2 regions of the Heyndrickxia sp. NPDC080065 genome follow, and region 2 is predicted to be linked to the other one. Evidence: riboswitches for the same ligand, from Rfam matches in the RefSeq annotation. Region 2 holds a riboswitch; the other holds the start of a gene.
What was found. A riboswitch is a leader RNA that binds a small molecule or an ion and turns the genes downstream of it on or off. The one in region 2 is predicted to bind cyclic di-GMP.
Positions count from the first base shown of each region.

Region 1 (3,641 bases), on a different contig from region 2:
ACAGCCATTAAGCAAAAGAATATTGAGGAAAAAAATCAAAATATCCTAAAAGCTCAAAATATCATTCAGGAACTAATGGTTACCTTAAATATGGATCAAGAAGTTTCTAAAAATATGATGTCATTATACGATTATATCCACCGTCAATTAATCCAGGCAAATATTAATAATGACATTGCTATCCTTGAAGAGGTAGAAGGATTTGTTACGGAATTTCGTGATACATGGAAGCAAGTGATTCAATTGAATCGAAAGCAGCAATATGGTACTCAAGGTGGACAAGCATAATGACACCGATTCAAGAATGCTTTAAACTAACCGAAGAAATGATTGAAGTATTACAAGCAACTAATGAAGAAGAGCGTGATGTTACCATTGAAAAAGTTGAAAATTTTCTCGAAAGAAGAGAGAAACTGTTAGAATACATCAAACCTCCTTTTTCGGAAGAAGAACAGCTTTTGGGTGATCGCTTAGTCTTACTTGGTAAGCAATTAGATGTGCTGTTAATGAATTTAAAACAAGAAATTCAAAAGGATATGAACGGACTCAATCAAAAGAAAAAGTCACTAAATCAATATGCAAACCCTTATTCTAATCTTCAAAATGATGGATATTTTTACGATAAAAGAAAATAGAAAATACCACCTACCAGGTGGTATTTTTCGTATAATTTAAATGAATTCTAGATTAGACTTAAAAGAAGACGAATATATAAATCAGATCGCATACCAACATATGATAATCATATCTCCCAATCTCATCTTTCCTCCAATGATAATTGCCACAAATCTTTCATACTTTAATATATTGATTTTCTGCTTTACTTTGGTAAAATAGATTGATGACAAAATACCTATAACAACACGAAATGGCAAATCTATCGAAAGGTAGAGACGCAAAGCTTCAGATCTAAAGTCTTTGACTATGATGGCTGGGTTACCGAATGTATATTACGTATATTCCTAGCTGCCCTATTTTATTTAGTGCAGTTTTTTTATTGCTACTGGGAAGAAACTTGTTAGTTTCATTGTGTCGGTTAATACTTTATATCGGTGATTCTTTACACATTTGTGAAGAGTAGACATCAAACATTTGCGTTTCAATCCAATAAATAGATTATAAATAAATGAGGATATGGAGGAGTATAAAATGGTTATTGAGTCTAATATTTCACAAATAAACAATGAGTCTCATTCATGGGAAGAATATTCGGAAGTCTATTCAAAAATACGTTTGAGTCAAAATCAGGTAAAGAGAATATTGAATCAAAGTTTACAACCTTTAAAATATGTAAACATAGAGATTAACAACAACGAAAAACTTGAATTGAAAAAGGAACAAATTGTGGAGTTACTCTTGATTAACTTAAAAAGAAATGAAGTAGTTGAACTAATACATATGCTACAATTGATACTTGGTAGAAAATCAGAAATCTCTTCTTATATAAAATATATACTAATAGGAATATTGAGCAATAATAACTACGACTGCTGATATAAGGCTTCTTATTATCTCCTTTATTAGATATTTTCCAAATACCTCATATGATTTTTCGCACCTAAACATGACAGCTAGGGGAACATAATAGTTGTAAAATTCTTTAAAGATTTCAAATCTCCCTACCGATATAAAGAATAGTTAATATAAGGAAGGGAGATTTACTGATGATTAAGCACCTTGGAGGACAAGTGCAGCCCGTATCAACTATTACTAACTCGGTTCGTAGAGAAACTAACGGTATGAATACAACAGAATCGTTTCAATCACAGCAACAACAAAATACTATTAGAGAAACGGTATCAAAAGATAAGTTAGAAAAAATCGTAGACAGTATGAATGATTTCGTTTCTGCATCAAATACCCATTTAAAATTCGAGTTTCATGATAAATTAAATGAGTATTACGTAACTGTCATTGACGATATAACACAAGAAGTGGTCAAAGAAATTCCTTCAAAAAAAATGCTTGATATGTATGCAGCAATGACTGAATTTCTAGGAGTTATGGTTGACAGAAAGATTTAAAATTTATTATTTAAAGAAATGATAAGGCTTTCTTAAAACATATTATGTTTCTAATTCGTCACTCTAAAAATTATTAAAAGAGGTATTCCAATAGCGAATACCTCTTTTTTTGCTATTTAAAATTAATAATATGGGTAAGGATACCCATAGTAAGGATAAGGGTAAGGATATCCACCATAAAATCCAGGTGCTAATAATGCGGATGTCGCTAAGCCTCCCAGAAATCCTCCAAAGAAAGGACCTCCAAAGAATGGTCTTCCAAAACCGAATGGCCTACCAAAGCCAAATGGTCTTCCAAAACCGAATGGCCTGCCAAAGCCGAATGGTCTTCCGAATCCAAACGGTCGGCCAAATCCAAATTGTCTTGTTTCGTCGAGAGTTATCGGTTCACGGACACTCCAGTCTGGTACTTGATAATATTCAGGGTTCATTCTTTCTCCTCCTCAATTTTTTTATAAACGTTTTCCCTAAAGATTATGAAAAAAGCTGATAGGGCGCTTGGGTTGTTGTCACAATTAATAAAAAAATACAGAAATATTATCATGGTTGTGCTATAATTTTCTCAAAATTAGGACAATAACAGGGGGATATCATGGAAAAAACTATAGAAAGACAATTCTCTACAGGGGTAATAGAACAGATACGAAATAAATTTAATCTAGATTCGGAGTATAAAAAACTTGGAGATTTTGAAAATTATGTTTATGAAGTTTATGAAAATGGACAGCCAAAAATTTTAAGGGTAACCCATAGCTCTCACCGATCAAAGCAGCAGCTTGAATCAGAAATAGATTGGATTCGGTATTTACACCAAAGTGGGATCAGGATTCCAGCAGTTTATCTTTCACCGAGTGGAAAGTTAGTGGAGGAATTTGCAGTCGAGAATTCATTTTTTTTCGCGAGTCTTTTTGAAAAAGCCTCTGGGTATTCAATTAAAATAGATGAACCTGCTTTTAATGAAAAATTATTTTATAAGTGGGGAAGAATGATTGGGAAGATGCACCGACATACAAAGGATTATCAGCAATCAAAAGGAATTGTTTCAAGATACCATTGGGATGAAAACGATCTTCTTGATTTTGAAAAATATTACACAGGTGAAAATTCCTTATTGTTAGAAAGTGCAAAAAGTGTAGTAGCAAAAATTAAACAATTGCCTCAAAATAAGAACAGCTATGGATTAATACATACGGATATTCATCATGGGAATTTTTTCTATGATGGTGAGGAGATTTATGTCTTTGATTTCGATGATGCATCCTATCAATATTTCGTCTCGGATATTGCGATTCCACTTTATTATGCTGTAAATTCAAAGCATTTTTTTGGAACGAGAGAGGAACGGAATCAATTTGCTCATAAGTTTTTAACAGCATTTCTCGATGGATACAATGAGGAAAATCAGTTAACACGTGAATGGCTTGAGAGAATTCCATTATTTTTACAGCTTCGTGATATCGATTTATATGCTGTTTTTAATAAGAAAATTGCTCCTGAGGATCGAAATGAGCGTGTCGTTCATTGGATGAGTGAAATTAAAGAAAGAATCGAAAAGAATGTGCCAATAGTAGATATAAGTGTTTGATAAAAAGGAAGGAATGAATAGTTGGAGAATAT
Region 1 covers NZ_JBNNWS010000019.1:30,894-34,534, forward strand. The annotation lists gene fliS (flagellar export chaperone FliS) at 1-288, shown strand, start outside; gene ACQKP0_RS20600 (flagellar protein FliT) at 288-635, shown strand; cyclic di-GMP riboswitch class I at 861-944, shown strand; gene ACQKP0_RS20605 (hypothetical protein) at 1,150-1,494, shown strand; gene flaG (flagellar protein FlaG) at 1,665-2,024, shown strand; gene ACQKP0_RS20615 (hypothetical protein) at 2,147-2,455, opposite strand; gene ACQKP0_RS20620 (phosphotransferase enzyme family protein) at 2,617-3,609, shown strand.
Region 1: another riboswitch for cyclic di-GMP. It lies ahead of ACQKP0_RS20605 (hypothetical protein); the one in region 2 lies ahead of ACQKP0_RS07565 (anti-repressor SinI family protein).

Region 2 (3,641 bases):
CGTGATCAAGTGATTATTGCGAGTAAGGTAGGTAATCGTTGGAATAGTGAAAAAACAAGCTGGAATTGGGATCCTTCGAAAACTTATATAAAAGAAGCGGTAAAAGATAGCCTTCATCGCCTGCAAACCGATTATATTGATTTATATCAATTACACGGTGGAACTATCCAAGATACTATTGATGAAACAATCGAAGCTTTCGAAGAATTAAAGAATGAAGGCCTAATCAGATACTATGGAATTTCTTCAATCCGTCCCAATGTAATTCGTGAATACATTCAAAAATCCAATATTATTAGTGTTATGCTCCAATATAGCTTATTGGACCGTCGTGCAGAGGAAAACGTTCTTCCTCTATTAAAAGAAAATAGCATTAGTGCTGTAACAAGAGGACCATTAGCCAAAGGTATTCTTAGCGGTAAAATACTTGAGAAAGCTATGAACAAGGGCTATATGGATTATACTTTTGAAGAGTTAAATGAATTAGTCAAAAATATTCAATCAAAGCTATTAAAGAATAATCGTACAATGACTGAATTTGCAATCCAATATAATCTAAGCCATGAATCCGTTGCTTCGGTTATTGCAGGTGCAAGTTCTGTAAATCAAGTTAAAGAAAATGCAAATGCTGTCCGCGCCAATCCATTATCGGAGGAAGAACGTAATATTCTGTTAGCACTCACGAAGCAAACATACTATATTGAGCATAGATAAAAAACACAGGTTTCTTGTGTTTTTTATCTATGCTTTGTTAAACAATATTGTAGTTTCTAATACTACCTGTAGGGTATGCGTTCAGCATGTTTTATTACTTATAGAAATCGCTTTACACATACAATAAAGCTGGTTTTTTCAACTATAACCATTAACAAAACCTTATATCAAAAGACTAAAATCATAAATTATCAGAATAATCTTAAAAACTTTTCAACATTTTCATCTCTTTTTCTACAAATACTCCTTATTTCCTAATTTATTTTCAGACCATAATGTTTTGATTTGCCTATAAAACAATGAAAAAATCGATATATACCGACAAAATCAGTGGTAAATACTGTTATATATATATATTCCTACTTTTATTTGGGTTCTTTCTATCATTTATCGACATCGACAAATTATACGAGCCTAGTACTTTTGAATCTTATATACTCATTGTAAGAGTTAGACAATTAGTATATCAAAAGTATCATTATTTACAGATAAGGGCAAACCTATTGAAAAATAGGGACGCAAAGTCTCAGGTCTAAGGTTTACGACTATGATAGCTGGACTACCTGGAATACCATCTGTATTTTAGGAGGTAAACATGGAAAATCAATTCACTGTCAATGAAAAAAATTTGGATCAAGATTGGGTTGACTTAATTCTAGCCGCTTTAGATATGGGCATAAGTGTTCAAGAAATTAAAGATTTTTTTCAGAAAATAAAATAGGAACAAAAATATTGTAAATAAAAATTTTTTATAATTCCCCAATTTTCTTAATAATATACATACTATTTTACAAATTTGCTATTAACCAATAAGTATAGCAACTATCATTTCATTTTTATTACAATTATTTTTTGTTCTATATATGAAAAAAATCCTTCGTTATATGTTATAATAATACGAAGGAAGGTGAAAAAATATATGATTGGCCAGCGTATAAAAAACTTTCGTCTACAAAAGCAATTATCTTTATCAGAACTTGCAGATAGAGCTGGAGTAGCAAAATCATATTTAAGCTCGATTGAGCGAAATTTACAATCCAATCCTTCTGTTCAATTTCTTGAAAAAATTGCAGCGGTTTTAAATGTTTCAGTTAACTCACTTTTACATGACGAAATAGATGAAAACGATGCAGTTGAACTTGACTCAGAGTGGGAAAATCTTGTTAAAGAAGCGATGAATTCTGGCGTTTCAAAAGAAGAGTTTCGCGAATTTTTGGAATTTAATAAGTGGAAATTAAACAAACAATAAAAGCGTTTATGATGATACTTCATCAAAGACGCTTTTTCATTTATATTGCTAGAATCCAATGTATATGTAATAGAAAAACTAATAAATAGATCCATATTGCTATTAATGTAGTCTGCTTTATCATTTTTCTACTTTGAATTTTTCGAGTATAGATAAGTATATATATTAAAGAGGGAAAAAGATATTTTTATTCCTAAAAATAATATTGGGTGGATATTATAAAAATATCTCATTAGTGGATTTGCTTCTTCTATCCATCCGCTTCTTAATCCAATGAATGAAATAAAAGCATCAAAAACGTTTAATAATGCCAAAAGGTGAAAGGCAAAAGTCAATTCTTAGTTCCCCCATTTCACATTTGGATGTTTTTCTTTTTTAAGCGAATGGTGATCAATATTGTAATGATTAGGATATAGGCTCCATAAATAGAAAAAGAAAGGAGTTTATTATCCTCAAATAAACTACCTGCAAATGTGAAAATCATTACTCCCGGAATTTTACCTACAATTGTAGCAATAAAGAATATATACCATCTAACCATACTGACTCCACATAAAACATTAAGTATGGGAGCCGGAATGACGGGAGCTAAACGAACAAGCAAAATCCCTAGAAATGCATTTTTTTCAAAAATACTTTCGTACTCTTTAGTTTTAGGATATTTCTTAAGCATTGTTTGGACCCAACGTTGAAATCCATAGCGAGCCATGAAAAACATGAGCATTGTACCAATTAAACTTCCACACAATGAAATCAGGCTCCCCATCCAAACTCCGAATACGGAGCCAATCAAACCAGCAACTACTGCGAATGGTATAATTGGAAAGAAAACTAACAATGCAACAAATAGTAGACTTATAATAATGGCTGTACTTTCCCCAGATTCGATTAGGTGAAGCATTGTTTCTTTTTGGGTATATGCACTGATGATTAAGATAACGGTTATCATAATAGTTAATAATTGCTTCATCTAAAATACCTCTTTTATGCTTAAATAAATTCTGCTTATAAAGGGTTCCCCTTCTTTTTTATTATACCGATTTTTCTATGTTTTCTGGAGGAGTTTTCTTTTCATCAATTTGCGATATGGTTCTCCATATGGTGAAGACTGAATAACCAAGCAGCAATAATCCTGGTAAGATTAATAGTAAAACACTGCCATTTTTAGACTGTGAAAAATTAAAAAAATATCCAACATACGGAATAGTCATACCAGTATATTTCGCTAACACATTTTGCGACTGAACTGGCTTCATATCTGCCGTTTTATTATTATCCCCTTTTGTTCTATAAATGACATCCTTGCCATCCTTACTTACCTCAATAATTCTATGCGTTACAAGTCTTTTTTCATCCGCTTTAAAGGTGATGATGTCCCCTTTTTTAAATTGAGTCTTATCTTCTGCAAGCCTTACCGCAATAATCGATCCAGTCTTAATCCCAGGCTCCATTGAACCGGATAATACAGTTTTCAACTGATAGCCAAGAAACTGTGCTTCCCCTCCTGACACTTTCGATGAAATAATAACGAAAAACATGAGTACTAGTGCAAGAAATAATACGGTTGTTATGATTGAACTGATCCACTTTTTGATTAATTTACCCTTCATTATTAATCACCATCCTTTTTGGAATTTGTATCCCCATCATCATTTGGTTCAGTGGTAGGCTTGTCATC
Region 2 covers NZ_JBNNWS010000005.1:183,647-187,287, forward strand. The annotation lists gene ACQKP0_RS07560 (aldo/keto reductase) at 1-714, shown strand, start outside; cyclic di-GMP riboswitch class I at 1,198-1,281, shown strand; gene ACQKP0_RS07565 (anti-repressor SinI family protein) at 1,310-1,435, shown strand; gene ACQKP0_RS07570 (helix-turn-helix domain-containing protein) at 1,634-1,963, shown strand; gene ACQKP0_RS07575 (DUF5658 family protein) at 2,092-2,298, opposite strand; gene ACQKP0_RS07580 (TVP38/TMEM64 family protein) at 2,316-2,933, opposite strand; gene sipW (signal peptidase I SipW) at 2,995-3,573, opposite strand; gene ACQKP0_RS07590 (SipW-dependent-type signal peptide-containing protein) at 3,576-3,641, opposite strand, start outside.